DNA from 4 places in the Pseudomonas sp. R151218B TE3479 genome. Region 2 is predicted to be linked to each of the others. Evidence: predicted binding sites of a transcription regulator. Region 2 holds the regulator's gene; each other region holds the start of a gene.
What was found. The regulator sigma-54, encoded in region 2, starts transcription at its own class of promoters, with help from an activator protein. The targets are predictions, from matches to a motif close to ANTGGCATNNANNTTGCTNT.
Positions count from the first base shown of each region.

Region 1: the regulator sigma-54 is predicted to act here: its motif matches at 2,054-2,073, upstream of glnK (P-II family nitrogen regulator).
Region 3: the regulator sigma-54 is predicted to act here: its motif matches at 1,857-1,876, upstream of flgB (flagellar basal body rod protein FlgB).
Region 4: the regulator sigma-54 is predicted to act here: its motif matches at 1,138-1,157, upstream of AB7M32_RS24220 (circularly permuted type 2 ATP-grasp protein).

Region 1 is NZ_JBRJHV010000001.1:747,970-751,704, forward strand. Features, by position in the region: gene AB7M32_RS03530 (ammonium transporter) at 146-1,480, opposite strand; gene glnK (P-II family nitrogen regulator) at 1,514-1,852, opposite strand; gene AB7M32_RS03540 (accessory factor UbiK family protein) at 2,268-2,528, shown strand; gene AB7M32_RS03545 (sensor histidine kinase) at 2,534-3,735, opposite strand, start outside.
Region 2 is NZ_JBRJHV010000001.1:2,020,033-2,023,767, reverse strand. Features, by position in the region: gene lptC (LPS export ABC transporter periplasmic protein LptC) at 1-213, shown strand, start outside; gene lptA (lipopolysaccharide transport periplasmic protein LptA) at 200-745, shown strand; gene lptB (LPS export ABC transporter ATP-binding protein) at 745-1,470, shown strand; gene AB7M32_RS08905 (RNA polymerase factor sigma-54) at 1,635-3,128, shown strand; gene hpf (ribosome hibernation-promoting factor, HPF/YfiA family) at 3,205-3,513, shown strand; gene ptsN (PTS IIA-like nitrogen regulatory protein PtsN) at 3,526-3,735, shown strand, end outside.
Region 3 is NZ_JBRJHV010000001.1:5,960,673-5,964,407, forward strand. Features, by position in the region: gene flgE (flagellar hook protein FlgE) at 1-194, opposite strand, end outside; gene flgD (flagellar hook assembly protein FlgD) at 223-945, opposite strand; gene flgC (flagellar basal body rod protein FlgC) at 961-1,404, opposite strand; gene flgB (flagellar basal body rod protein FlgB) at 1,408-1,815, opposite strand; gene cheR (protein-glutamate O-methyltransferase CheR) at 2,164-2,991, opposite strand; gene AB7M32_RS25965 (chemotaxis protein CheV) at 3,050-3,735, opposite strand, start outside.
Region 4 is NZ_JBRJHV010000001.1:5,619,793-5,623,527, reverse strand. Features, by position in the region: gene AB7M32_RS24230 (hypothetical protein) at 26-262, shown strand; gene AB7M32_RS24225 (ribonuclease E inhibitor RraB) at 464-805, shown strand; gene AB7M32_RS24220 (circularly permuted type 2 ATP-grasp protein) at 1,189-2,598, shown strand; gene AB7M32_RS24215 (alpha-E domain-containing protein) at 2,608-3,558, shown strand; gene AB7M32_RS24210 (transglutaminase family protein) at 3,555-3,735, shown strand, end outside.

The sequences.
Region 1 (3,735 bases), 1.3 Mb from region 2:
TGCTTCGATGTAAGCCTTTGGCGGTATAAAAACCCATGTCGCATCCACAACAAAAGGCGTCGGAAAAACTGCTCCACCTTTTGAGCAATGACAAATTCCAGGCAAAAAAATGCCCGGCGAACCGGGCATTTTTTGTTGCGTGTGCTTACAGGTTGTAGCCACGCTCGTTGTGCTGGGCCAGATCCAGGCCCACAGCTTCTTCTTCCTCGGTGACACGCAGACCCATGACGGCGTCCAGGACCTTGAGGATGATGAAGGTGACGATCGCGGTGTAGACCACCGTGAAACCCACGCCCTTGAATTGAATCCACACTTGCGCGCCGATATCGGTCACGGTGCCGAAGCCACCCAGGGCCGGTGCGGCGAACACACCGGTCAGGATCGCGCCGAGAATACCGCCGATGCCATGTACGCCGAAGGCATCCAGGGAGTCGTCATAACCGAGCTTGCGCTTGAGGGTAGTGGCGCAGAAGAAGCACACCACGCCCGCCGCCAAGCCGATGACCAGGGCGCCCATCGGGCCCACGGTGCCGGCAGCCGGGGTGATTGCAACCAGGCCGGCCACCACGCCCGAGGCAATGCCCAGCGCGCTTGGCTTGCCATGGGTGATCCACTCGGCAAACATCCAGCCCAGCGCCGCCGCAGCGGTAGCGATCTGGGTCACCAGCATCGCCATGCCGGCAGTGCCGTTGGCGGCGACAGCGGAACCGGCGTTGAAGCCGAACCAGCCGACCCACAGCATGGCCGCGCCCATCAGGGTGTAACCCAGGTTATGCGGTGCCATTGGCGTGGTCGGGAAGCCTTTGCGCTTGCCCAATACCAGGCACGCCACCAGACCGGCGATACCGGCGTTGATGTGCACCACGGTGCCGCCAGCGAAGTCCAGCACGCCCCAGTCCCACATCAGGCCGCCGTTGCCGGACCAGACCATGTGCGCAATCGGTGCATACACCAGGGTGAACCACACGCCCATGAAGATCAGCATGGCGGAGAACTTCATCCGCTCGGCAAATGCACCAACGATCAGGGCCGGGGTAATGATGGCGAAGGTCATCTGGAAGGTGATGAACACCGCTTCAGGGAACAGCGCCGCCGGGCCGGTCAGGCTGGCTGGCGTGACGCCCGCCAGGAACGCTTTGCCAAAACCGCCAATGAAGGAGTTGAAGTTGACGACGCCCTGCTCCATGCCGGTGGTGTCGAACGCGATGCTGTAGCCATAGATGACCCACAGGATGCTGATCAGACCGGTAATGGCAAAGCACTGCATCATCACGGAAAGAATGTTCTTCGAACGGACCATGCCACCGTAGAACAGTGCCAGGCCTGGAATGGTCATGAACAGTACAAGAATCGTGGCCGTGAGCATCCAGGCGGTGTCGCCGGAGTTCAGGACGGGGGCTGCCGCTTCTTCTGCCATGGCCAGGCCAGGCATTGCGAAGGACAACAGGGCTCCTAGCCCTGCGAATTTACGCAGAGTCATATTGTTTTCTCCTGGGGCGTTGGGTTTGGCGGCTTAGATAGCGTCGGTATCGGTTTCGCCGGTACGGATGCGGATAGCCTGTTCCAGATTGACCACAAAGATCTTTCCGTCACCGATCTTGCCGGTGTTGGCGGCCTTGGTGATTGCCTCGATCACCCGGTCCAGATCCTTGTCGTCAATGGCGACATCGATCTTCACCTTGGGCAGGAAATCGACCACATATTCCGCGCCGCGATACAGCTCGGTGTGACCCTTCTGCCGACCGAAGCCTTTGACCTCAGTAACGGTAATGCCCTGCACGCCGATCTCGGACAACGACTCGCGCACGTCGTCCAACTTGAACGGCTTGATGATGGCAGTGACTAGCTTCATGAAACTTTCTCCCGAATTGGTGGACTTGCCCCAGGAAAACAAACCCGACTCAAGTCTAAGCGCAGTGCCTGGCTTTGTAACGCGTCGTCGGCCCAAGTTGCCCGACAGGTGCCAGTTAACCGATCCTGACGAAACTCCCCGTTCCGCCTGCTGCACTGCATTCGTCACAGCGACTGCATCAGTGCATGGGTCATCAGCCTCTAAGCAGAAACCTTGCCATCTGTGCCCAAACCCTCTGATTTCAGCCCCTTGGCTACCGGTTCGACGTGCACCGCACCACTAACTGCAGCGATACGCACAACAACAGTGCAGCGGCGCCCGGCCGCATGCGCGAAAAGCGTGCATCCCTGGCTTGCGAATTGACTATAGACACTGCGTGGTACACTGCCCGCCATTGTTTCCAGGACACCTGCACATGCTTGCGCCCAAAGACCTCCTCGACGCCCTGAGCGGCCACGCCTCCCGTATTTTGAGTGGCGACACGCCGCTGCCCAAAAGCGAAATCGAAAGCCAGTTCAAGGCCCTGCTGCAAAGCGGCTTCAGCAAGCTGGACCTGGTAAGCCGGGAAGAATTCGACAGCCAGATGGTCGTGCTGGCCCGGACCCGGGCGCGGCTCGAAAGCCTGGAGGCCAAGGTCGCTGAGCTGGAAGCGCGGTTGGCTCCGGCCCAGGAATAGGCGACTCAACCACTCGCGGCCCGCTGCGATGCGCCTTGCACAAGCGCGAGCGGCAGTTCCAGGATAAAGAGCGCGCCCTTGCCCGGCCCCGCGCTCTGCACGGTCAGATCGCCACCCATTTCGTGCGCCGCCAGAATGCAGCTGTGCAAACCAAAGCCGTGACCGTCGACACGCGTGGTGAAGCCGTGCTCGAACACCCGTGCAAGATTGTCCTGCGCAATCCCCTCGCCGTTGTCCTCGACCTCGACCCGCACGCGCCCCTCGTCAACGACCTTCAGGCGCAGGATGATCTGCGGCGGCCGGTTCACACCCGCGTCCAGCGCCTGCTTGGCGTTGTTGATCAGATTGACCAGGATCTGCAGCACTCGGTGCTTGTCCAGTGGCATTTGCGGGATATCGCTGAATTCCTTGATCAGCGTGATGTGGTGGCGGGCCAGGGACACATCGCAAATGCGCACGACATCCTCGACCAACTCTCGCAGCGAGCCCGGCTCCAGGACGCTGGCATTGCCGGCATAGGATTGCTGGGTGGCGACGATTTCCTTGATGTGGTCGATTCGGCGGGTCAACTGCGCCAACTCGGCAATCATGCCCTGCTGCTCGACGGCCAGCGCGTCGGCCAGCTTGTCGAGATAGTCCGGTAGGGCGCGCCCTTTCGGATCGCTGCTGATGAAGTCCCCGAGGTCGTCAGGATGCTCCTTCATCAACTGGACGACCTTGGCCACCCCGGGCCCCTTGGAGGTGTGCACCTTCTCGTAGAGGACCTGGGCTGAGACATTGACGCTATTGAGCACATTGCCCACGTTGTGCAGCACATTGGTGGCGATCTCCGCCATGCCGGCCCGGCGCGCAGTGGTCACCAGTTCGGCCTGCGCCTCGCGCAACTCTTCGTTGACCTTGGCCAATTGTTGCGGGCTGGGGATCTTCAGAGCCGCCGGCACCAGCCGGACCAGCAGGATGGCGGTAATCACCGAAGCTATCGCGGTGATCACCTTGACCAGCGCCGACAACCAGTAATAAGGCTGCCAAATGGTCAGGATTTCCATCACGTGGCTGGTCCCGCAGGCCAGGATAAATACGCCAAAGGCCGCCAGCATCCAGTCGAACGGCACGTCCTTGCGCTTGTGGATAAAGTACAGGAGCGTGAAGGGAATGGTGACGTAGGACAGGGTGATCAAACCATCGGCGATGACATTGGTCCACAGCA
Region 2 (3,735 bases):
CGCGTCGCGCGAACCGACGAGAAAAACCGCACGACCATCATCACCAGCACACGCATGACCGTGTTCCCACAGCAAGAATATGCGCAGACCGAGCAACCCGTTAGAATCGACGGCGCCGGGGGTGTATCGACCGGCACGGGAATGAAAGCGTATTTGAAGGAAAGCAGGATACACCTGCTATCGAACGTAAGAGGACAGTATGAAGCTCGCTAAAACCCTCCCTATTTTGCTCAGTCTGGGCGCAGCACTGGGAAGCGCGAGCGCCTGGGCTCTTCCCGACGATCGCAACCAACCGATCCGCATCCAGGCCGATGACGCCCAACTCGACGACAAGAATGGCGTCGCCACCTATAAAGGCGACGTGATCATCACCCAGGGCTCGATGAAGGTCACCGGCAACACCGTGACCATCACCCGCACCCAGTCCGGCGACATCGACGTGGTGACCTCGGTGGGCAACCTGGCTTACTTCGAGCAGATGCAGACTGCGGGCGACACCAAGCCAGTACAGGGCTACGGGGTGACCATCCAATACCACGCCTCCCAGGATCGCGTGGTCCTGATCGACCGTGCCAAGGTCGTCGACAAGGACAACAACGTCACCCAGGGCGAGAAAATCGTCTACGACACCAACAAGAAACTCGCCAGCGCCGGCCGCGCCACCGGCAGCAAGGTGACCGAGCAGCGCCCGCGGATCGATATGGTGATCCAGCCTAAAAAGAAAACCGAGCAGAAGGCCCAGTAATGGCAACTCTGAAAGCCCAGCACTTGGCCAAGAGCTACAAGGGCCGGCAAGTCGTGCGTGATGTCAGCCTGTCCATCGACAGCGGCCAGATCGTCGGCCTGCTCGGCCCCAATGGCGCGGGCAAGACCACCTGCTTCTATATGATCGTCGGCCTGGTCCAGGCCGATCAGGGTCGCGTGCTGATCGACGACCTGGATGTCAGCCACCAGCCGATGCACGGCCGGGCGAAGGCCGGCATCGGCTATTTGCCGCAAGAAGCGTCGATCTTCCGCAAACTGTCGGTTGCCGACAACATCATGGCGATCCTCGAGACCCGCAAGGAGCTCGACAAGGCCGGTCGTCGCCAGGAACTGGAAAGCCTGCTGCAGGAATTCCACATCAGCCACATTCGCGACAACCTGGGCATGAGCCTGTCGGGTGGCGAACGGCGCCGTGTGGAAATCGCCCGCGCCCTGGCCACCGCACCGAAGTTCATCCTGCTCGACGAACCGTTCGCCGGTGTGGACCCGATCTCGGTGGGCGACATCAAGCAGATCATCCATCACCTCAAGGCCAAGGGCATCGGCGTGCTGATCACCGACCACAACGTGCGCGAGACCTTGGATATCTGCGAAACCGCCTACATTGTCAATGACGGCCAACTGATCGCCGAAGGTGACTCAGCCGCGATCCTGGCCAACGACCTGGTCAAGGAAGTGTACCTGGGCCATGAGTTCCGTCTGTAAGCACACGTGTCTGGCGAATTGCCCGGGCGTCGTTTAATTTTATTATGGCGACGCTCTAGGCAAACACTTCAGTTTCAGGCATATAATTTGCTTAAGTTTGGCGCTCTGGCGCCCTGTAGTGGATGGCGCATGTGCGCCGGCGAATAAGGTGTTAAGCCCCTGCCATGAAACCATCGCTAGTCTTGAGAATGGGCCAGCAGCTGACGATGACACCGCAGCTGCAACAGGCCATCCGCCTGCTCCAATTGTCGACCCTGGACCTGCAACAGGAAATCCAGGAGGCCCTGGAGTCCAATCCGATGCTCGAACGCCAGGAAGAAGGCGACGACTTCGATAACACCGACCCGCTGGCCGACAACGTCGAGCAGAAGACCAACACCGAGATCCCGGAACCGTCCTACCAGGAAGCCGCCCCGACGGTGGATAACCTCGAGGATGGCGAATGGAACGAGCGCATACCCAACGAGCTGCCCGTGGACACGGCCTGGGAAGATGTCTACCAGACCAGCGCCAGCAACCTGCCCAGCAGCGACGACGACGAGTGGGACTTCACCACCCGCACCTCGGCCGGCGAAAGCCTGCAAAGCCACCTGCTGTGGCAACTGAACCTGGCGCCGATGTCCGACACCGATCGCCTGATCGCAGTAACCCTGATCGACTGCATCAACAACCAGGGCTACCTGGACGAGACCCTCGAAGAAATCCTCGAGGCCTTCGACCCCGAGCTCGACATCGAGCTGGACGAGATCGAAGCCGTCCTCCATCGCATCCAGCAATTCGAACCGGCCGGCATCGGCGCCCGCAACCTGGGCGAGTGCCTGCTGCTGCAACTGCGCCAGTTGCCTGCCAAGACGCCATGGCTGGCCGAAGCCAAGCGTTTGGTCACCGATTACATCGACCTGCTGGGCGGTCGCGACTACAGCCAGTTGATGCGGCGCATGAAGCTCAAGGAAGATGAGCTGCGCCAGGTCATCGAGCTGGTCCAGAGCCTCAACCCGCGCCCCGGCTCGCAGATCGAATCCACTGAGCCTGAGTACGTGGTGCCCGACGTGATCGTGCGCAAGCACAACGATCGCTGGCTGGTGGAGCTCAACCAGGAGTCGGTGCCCAAGCTGCGGGTCAACGCCCAGTACGCCGGCTTCGTCAAGCGCGCCGACACCAGCGCCGACAACACCTTCATGCGCAACCAGTTGCAGGAAGCCCGCTGGTTCATCAAGAGCCTGCAAAGCCGCAACGAAACCCTGATGAAGGTGGCCACCCAGATCGTCGAGCATCAGCGCGGCTTCCTGGAGTACGGCGACGAAGCGATGAAACCGTTGGTCCTGCATGACATTGCCGAGGCAGTGGGCATGCACGAGTCGACGATTTCCCGGGTGACCACCCAGAAATTCATGCATACCCCCCGGGGCATCTATGAATTGAAATACTTTTTCTCCAGCCATGTCAGCACCTCCGAAGGCGGCGAATGCTCGTCCACGGCCATCCGCGCGATCATCAAAAAACTGGTGGCCGCGGAAAATCAGAAAAAGCCGTTGAGTGACAGCAAGATCGCTGGTTTACTGGAGGCACAAGGCATTCAGGTGGCCCGCCGTACCGTCGCCAAATACCGCGAATCCCTCGGGATCGCGCCTTCGAGCGAACGCAAGCGGTTGATGTAACAGGCCACGCCACAGCGTTCCAGTGGCAGGCATTTCTGCCTGCCGCTTTATGCACTGGCAACGAAGGAGAAGCTGTATGCAAGTCAACATCAGTGGACACCAACTGGAAGTGACCGAACCCCTGCGCACCTACATCGGCGAAAAACTCGACCGGTTGGAGAGGCATTTCGACAAGATCACCAACGTGCAAGTCACGATGAACGTCGAGAAGCTGCTGCAGAAAATCGAAGCCACGCTGCATATCCCCGGCGGAGAAGTGGTCGCCAACGCAGAGCACACAGACATGTATGCCGCGATTGACCTGCTGACCGACAAGCTGGATCGCCAACTCAAAAAGCATAAGGAAAAGACCCAGAGCCTCCTCCAGGGCGCGACCGGTCGTTAACCCCCCCAATCCATGATCCGACTAGAAACCATCCTGACCCCCGGCCGTTCCGAAGTGAACGCGCCGGGCGGCAGTAAAAAGAAAGCCCTCGAACACATTGCCAACCTGATCCACCGCGAGGTGCCAGATCTGGGAATGCAGGACGTCTTCGAGGCGCTGGTTGCCCGTGAAAAACTCGGTTCCACCGGTTTTGGCAACGGCATCGCCATTCCCCATTGCCGC
Region 3 (3,735 bases), 3.9 Mb from region 2:
GAAACGTTGGCCAGGCGCACGCCGTTGCCGACGGTCTTGCTGCCCGAACCCAGCTTGGTGGCCGAGTAGACGTCTTCGAATTCCGCGCGGGACGATTTGAAACCGGTGGTCGCCACGTTGGCGATGTTATTGCCGGTCACGTCCAGCTGTTTGTTGGCTGCATAGAGACCGCTAAGGCCGATGTTAAAAGACATGTTGACTCCTTTTGCCGGTTAGTCGGCTCTACATACCAATAGTTTGTACTTTGGACAGGGCAATGCTGCCCAGCCCGGCCAGGTTGAGCATCAGCTCGCCGCCTGTCTGGCTGATGGTCACGCTGCTGACCGTGGCCGGCAGGTTGGTGATCAGCGACGTGGCCTTGCCGTCGATGGTGGTCGAGGCCGCGAAGGTGTAAGTGCCCGATTCAACAACCGTGCCCGCGTCGTTCTTGCCATCCCAGATGAAGGCCGAGTTGCCGGCGTTCTGGCTACCGAGGTCAATGGTGCGAACAGTCTTGCCGTCCTTGTCCACGATCTTGACCGCGACAGAGGACACCGATGCAGGTACCACCACCGTGCCGTTGAGGCTCTTGGAGGTATCGACCACAGCCTTGTCACCCGGGGCAATGACCGAGCGCCCGACCAGCGACGAGGCTTGCAAGGCCTGGGACGAGTTGTAGTTGCCGGCGATACCTTTCACGGTATCGTTGAGAGTGGTGATGCCTTCCAGGCTGCTGAACTGCGCCAACTGGGCAACGAACTCACCGTTGTCCTGGGGCTCCAGCGGGTTCTGGTTTTTCAGCTGGGTAACGAGCAGTTGCAGGAACGCATCCTTGCCCAGCTCCTTCTTGCCGGTCGCCGCACCTGTCATTGCCCCGAGGGTATCGGAGGTGTTGTTGGTCTTGACCGAGGAGTTGGCCAGAATCTCGTTGAGGCTCAAACCGCTTGTGGTGTTGGTAACGCTCATGTGACTCGCCCCTTATCACTGACCGAGGGTCAGGACCTTCTGCATCATGGCTTTGGCGGTGTTCATCATTTCGGCGTTGGTCTGGAACGAACGACTGGCGGAAATCATGTCGGCCATTTCTTCGACGACGTTGACGTTCGGGTAATAGACATAACCCTTGGCGTCCGCAGCCGGATGGTTTGGCTCATAACGTGCTTCGAGGTTGCTCTGGTCTTCGACCACGCCAAGCACCTGTACGCCCTGCCCGGCCGCTTCCTGGTCCTGGAACAGCGAGTCGCTGCCGCCGGACTGGCCACCCTGGAACATGGTGGCGAATACCGGGTGACGGGCGCGGTAGGTCTGGTCGATGCTCGACGAAACGGTCTCGGCGTTGGCGATGTTACTGGCGACGGTGTTCAGGCGAGTGGTCTGGGCACTCATGGCACTGCCGGCAATGTTGAATACGCTAGCAATCGACATGGCTTACTCTCCGCGCAGGGCCGATACCAGCCCTTTGAACTTACTGTTGAGCAGGGTGAAGCTGGCCTGGAAGTTCACGGAGTTTTCCGCGTAGTTGGACTGTTCCAGTTGAGCGTCCACGGTGTTCTGGTCGATCGACGGCTGCATCGGCGTGCGATACATCAGCGACTCGTCGCCATTACCCAGGCCTTCGGCTTCGATATGACGGCTGTTGGTCATGTTCAAGGCGAAGTGGCCGTTCTTGGCCTTATCGTTCTGCTCGGCGAGCACCTTGGAAAAGTCCAGGTCCCGCGCCTTGTAGTTCGGGGTGTCGGCGTTGGCGATGTTGTTGGCCAGGACTTCGGCACGCTGGGCGCGGAAGCTCAGGGCCTGTTCGTGGATACCGAGCGCTTTATCGAAGCTGATGCTCATGTCGGAAACCTTTGGGTGACCAGAATGTACGTACAACGGCTAAAGCAAGCGCCGTGCCATTTCCAAAAACCCCATAAACCGGGGCTTTGCGGGCACCGGCAAAGCGGCAATGCCAGAAAAGCGGCAACGGGTTTCCGCTTTTCTGCCGCTTTTCTGCCGCTTTCATCAGGCGACGCGAGTCAAAATGTGGGAGCGAGCTTGCTCGCGATAGCGGTCTGTCAGGGACATGGATTTTGGATGTGCCGCCGCTATCGCGAGCAAGCTCGCTCCCACAGGAGATGGTCCTGGCTGGCAGGCAAAAAAAAGGAGCCCCTTGGGACTCCGCTTTTTTTTGACAATCCAGGCCAATCACTTCGCCTGGTAGATGATCCCCGGGCTGCACTGGACCATCTGGTAATGGTCCGGCAAACCGTTCAACGCCTCGGAGGCGCCAAGGAACAGGTAGCCGCCCGGCTTGAGCGTGCCGTGGATGCGCAGCAGGATGTCTTTCTTCACTTCGGCGGAGAAGTAGATCAGCACGTTGCGGCAAAACACGATGTCGAACTTGCCCAGGCTGGCGTAGCTGTCCAGCAGGTTGAACGAGCGGAACTCCACCCGGCTCTTGATCGGTGCCTTGACCACCCACTTGCCCGGCCCTTTCGGGTCGAAGTAGCGTTGCAGCCGGTCCGGCGACAAACCACGGCCGATGGCCAGGCTGTCGTACTCGCCGGTCTTGCAGTTATTGAGCATGGTCCCGGACAGGTCCGTGGCAACGATCTGCACGCCGCCTTTCAACTGGCCCAGGTTGGAGCGTTCGAACTCATCGATGGACATCGACAGCGAATAGGGTTCCTGCCCCGACGAACAGGCCGCCGACCAGATCCGCAGGCGCTGACCAGGGCTGGCCTTGATGGCGGCCGGCAGCACTTTGTTCTTCAGCACCTCGAACGGATAGGTGTCCCGAAACCACAGGGTTTCGTTGGTGGTCATGGCGTCCACCACCATCTCGCGCAAGCCGCTGCGCGGTTGGGTCTGGATACGCTGCACAAGCTCGCCCAATGACTTGAGGCCCTGTTGCTCCATCAATTTATTGAGACGGCTCGACACCAGGTATTGCTTGTTTTCACCAAGCAAGATGCCACAGGCTTTTTCCAGGAAGACCCGGAACTGTTCGAAATCCAAATTACCCGTAGACAAGATACCGCCTCTTTCATCGTGTTGACTTGCCGGGCGCACAACGCACCCGACCTTTACTTTATTCTGCTGCCTTGATCCGATCGACCACCCGGGACGCCAGGTCATCGGGACGGAATTTCGCCAGGAAATCGTCGGCACCGACCTTCTTGACCATCGCCTGGTTGAAAACCCCGGACAACGAAGTATGCAAGATGATGTGCAGCTTTTGCATGCGCGGATCACTGCGGATTTCCGAGGTCAGGGTGTACCCGTCCATCTCCGGCATCTCGATGTCGGAGATCATCATCAGGAACTCCTCTTCGGGCTTCTTGCCCTCGTCGACCAGCGCACGCAGGTAATCCAGCGCCTGCCGCCCATCGTTCAACGCCACCACTTCCACACCGACCGTTTGCAGGCAACGGGTCACCTGCTTACGTGCCACCGACGAATCATCGACAGTCAGCACCCGCAGCGAAATCGCCTTGTGCTGGGTCTCGGCGTCCACCACCCCCGCAGAAATCGCCTCCGGCGTGGGCGCCACTTCGGCGAGGATCTTCTCCACGTCGATGATTTCCACCAACTGGTTGTCGACCCGCGTCACTGCCGTCAGGTAATGGTCGCGGCCGGTGCCCTTGGGCGGTGGATGGATCTCCTCCCAGTTCATGTTGACGATGCGCTCCACCGAGCGCACCAGGAACCCCTGGGTCTTGGTGTTGTACTCGGTGATGATCACGAACGGATTGCTCTGGTCCAGCAACCGACCGG
Region 4 (3,735 bases), 3.6 Mb from region 2:
CCCTGAATTGATCAAGGAGACACTGATGCAAAAGTGGGAAATCACTTTCATTGACGATCACGGTGAAACCACCGTCGAGCAGTTCGACTATGACCACAAACCCACCATGGAGCAGGCCGCCCAACTGATTCGTGAAAGGTTGCTACCAGTGCTCAGCCAATTGGACCTCAACGACTTGGTGGATCGCACCGAAGACCCGACAGTCAAGAATCTCAAGTCCCAAAACAGTATCGAAATCCTCAGCATTACACCGATTTCATGAAACGGTGGCTGGTCTCGCTTGGCAGTGGCCACCACTTGCGGCTACTCTGCAATTGAGATCAGCGAAAGGATCGCCAAGGTCCGGTCTTGTCAGCTACATGCTTGTGTCCCGACGGCCATTTGATGCCGTATCGCTTGCAGCCTGAAGGCTTCACGCACGGGAAGACGGAAAGTCTATCCATCGGTTTTAGGAGGACGTTTCATGAGCACAGCCTATCAAGAAGACATCAGCACCAGCGTATTGCGCCGCATGAAAGAAGGCGGTTTCGATTTTTCCCGATTCCATCCCATTGAGTTCTACGCCATTTTCCCGGACGAGGAGCGGGCGCGCAGGGCGGCAGGTCATTTTCGGGGCGAATCGTTGAATGCGCAGATCAGTGCACGGGACGACGGGGCTTGGTCATTGGAACTGAGCCGGGTGATGTACGCCACTTACGATGATATTGGCGACTTCGAGCAAGACTTCGAGGCAGTTGTCGAACCCTTGGGGGGGGTTATCGAGGGTTGGGGCGTCAAGCAAGAGATCCGGCGCCTGCAGGCCTGACAGTCCTCACCGCAACCACAGCAACGGCTGACCTTTGTGTCGGCCGTTTTCATGTCTGGAACTTCCAAGAATCCTGTGGGAGCGAGCTTGCTCGCGATAGCATCGGCACATTCAACCGCGATGCAAGCTGACCCCCGCAATCACTTCCCCAGGTTTTGTACCTAACTGTATCCAGATCAAGCCGCTTCGTTTTTCCATGGCTATGCTCAGGAGAGCGACGCCCCTGCGTCGCAATGAAGCGGGGGCAGCGGGTTGGGGGCATTTGCCGCACTATAAAAGTGCGCGGCCTCTCCTTAGCGATTCCAACCCGTTGATCATAAAGCGTTTATGCCGATGGCACGGGGCTTGCGATGCCTTGCTGCCAGGGTGACAAGGAGTACGGCATGATCCGCAGCGGTTTTGATGAAATGTACGATGCTGGCGGCCAGATCCGCCCGCACTACCAGGCGTTTGCCCGCTGGCTGGCCGACACGCCTGACGAACTGCTGGCGCAACGCAGGCGCGAAGCCGACCTGTTGTTTCACCGTGCCGGCATTACGTTCACGCTCTACGGGGACGAGCAGGGCACCGAGCGCCTGATCCCGTTCGACACGATCCCGCGCAGCATCCCGGCCAGCGAATGGCGGGTGGTCGAACGTGGCTGCATTCAACGGGTCAAGGCGCTGAACATGTTCCTGGCCGACCTCTACCACGAACAACGGATCATCCGGGCCGGCATCATCCCCGCCGAACAGGTGCTGGCCAACGAGCAGTACCAACTGGCGATGCAAGGGCTCGATCTGCACCGTGACATCTACGCGCACATTTGCGGTGTCGACCTGGTACGCGACGGTGACGGCACCTACTACGTGCTCGAAGACAATCTGCGTACGCCCAGCGGTGTCAGCTACATGCTCGAAGACCGCAAGATGATGATGCGCCTGTTTCCCGAACTGTTCGCCGCCCAACGCATCGCCCCCATCGATCATTATCCGAACCTGCTTCTCGACACCCTGAAAAGCTCCAGTCCGCTGGACGACCCCAGCGTCGTGGTGCTGACGCCGGGGCGTTTCAACAGTGCATTTTTCGAGCACGCATTCCTGGCCCGGGAGATGGGCGTGGAGTTGGTGGAAGGCGCCGACCTGTTCGTGCGGGATGACAAAGTGTTCATGCGCACCACCGACGGGCCGAAGGCGGTGGATGTGATCTACCGTCGCCTCGACGACGCGTTCCTCGATCCACTGGCCTTCAATCCGGATTCGATGCTCGGCGTACCGGGGCTGTTGTCCTCCTACCGTTCCGGCAACGTGGTGCTGGCCAATGCTATCGGCACGGGTGTGGCGGACGACAAGTCGGTGTACCCGTTCGTCACCGACATGATCCGTTTTTACCTGGACGAAGAGCCGATCCTGAAGAACGTTCCCACCTGGCAGTGCCGTAATCCTGCAGAGCTTTCCCATGTACTGGCGAATCTTCCCGACCTGGTGGTCAAGGAAACCCAGGGCTCCGGGGGGTATGGAATGCTGGTGGGGCCGGCCGCGACGGCCGCGCAAATCGATGCCTTTCGCGAGCGGATCAAAGCCAAGCCGCACGCCTACATCGCCCAGCCGACGCTGTCGCTCTCGACGTGCCCGACCTTTGTCGAAAACGGCATCGCCCCACGTCACATCGACTTGCGCCCGTTTGTGCTGGCCGGACGCGAGACCCGCGTGGTCCCTGGCGGGCTGACACGGGTGGCGCTGCGCGAAGGCTCCCTGGTGGTGAATTCATCCCAGGGCGGCGGTACCAAGGACACGTGGGTGGTCGAGGATTGAGGAGCTGCCATGCTGAGTAGAACCGCCTCGGACCTGTACTGGATGTCGCGCTACCTGGAGCGGGCGGAAAACCTCGCGCGGATGCTCGACGTCAGTTATTCGTTGTCACTGATGCCCCAGGACGGGCGTGGCGACGGTCTGCACGAACTGGCCATGCCATTGCTGATCACTGGCACCCTGGACGATTACCGGGAGCGACACGGCGATCCGCACGCCGAGCGCCTGCTGCATTTCTTTGCCCTGGAAGCGGCCAACCCGGCCAGCATCTACAGCTGTCTGGGTTCCGCGCGGGCCAGTGCCCATGCGGTACGTGGCCGGATCACCGCCGACATGTGGGAAAACATCAATGCCACCTGGCTGGAAATTCGCGGTATCGGCGAGCAAGGCTTGAATCGCTACGGCATGAGCCGTTTCTGCGAGTGGATCAAGGAGCGCTCGCACCTGTTTCGTGGCGCGACCTACGGCACCATCATGCGTAACGACGCGTTCCGGTTCATTCGCCTGGGGACCTTTATCGAAAGGGCCGACAACACCCTGCGCTTGCTCGATGCCCGCTACGAAATGGCCGGCGACCAGGCCGACGCCGTCAGCGACGGCACGGCCCACGCCTACTACCAATGGAGCGCCTTGTTGCGGGCCTTGTCGTCCTTCGAGGCCTACACCGAGATCTACCGTGAGGCCCCGGGCGCTCGCCATGTGGCTGAGTTGCTGCTGTTGCGCGCCGACGTGCCGCGCTCGCTGCGTGCCTGTACCGAAGAAATCGACCAGATCCTCGCGAGCCTGCCTGGCACCAACGGTCGGCAGGCACAACGGCTGGCGGCGGAAATGGACGCGCGCCTGCGCTACACCGGCATCAACGAAATCCTCGATGGGGGCCTGCATGCCTGGCTCACCGAATTCATCCCACTGGTCCGTGAACTGGGCAACACCATTCACAGTTCCTACCTGGAGGTCATATGAGACTCTCGATCAGCCACGAAACGGCCTACCACTATGAAGATCAGGTTCGTGCCAGCATCCAGTACCTGCGCCTGACGCCCCACGACAGCGAACGTCAGCATGTGCTGAGCTGGCAGCTTGATTTGCCACGGCCGGTGCGGGCGCAGCTGGATCCGTTTGGCAACATCCTGCATGTGC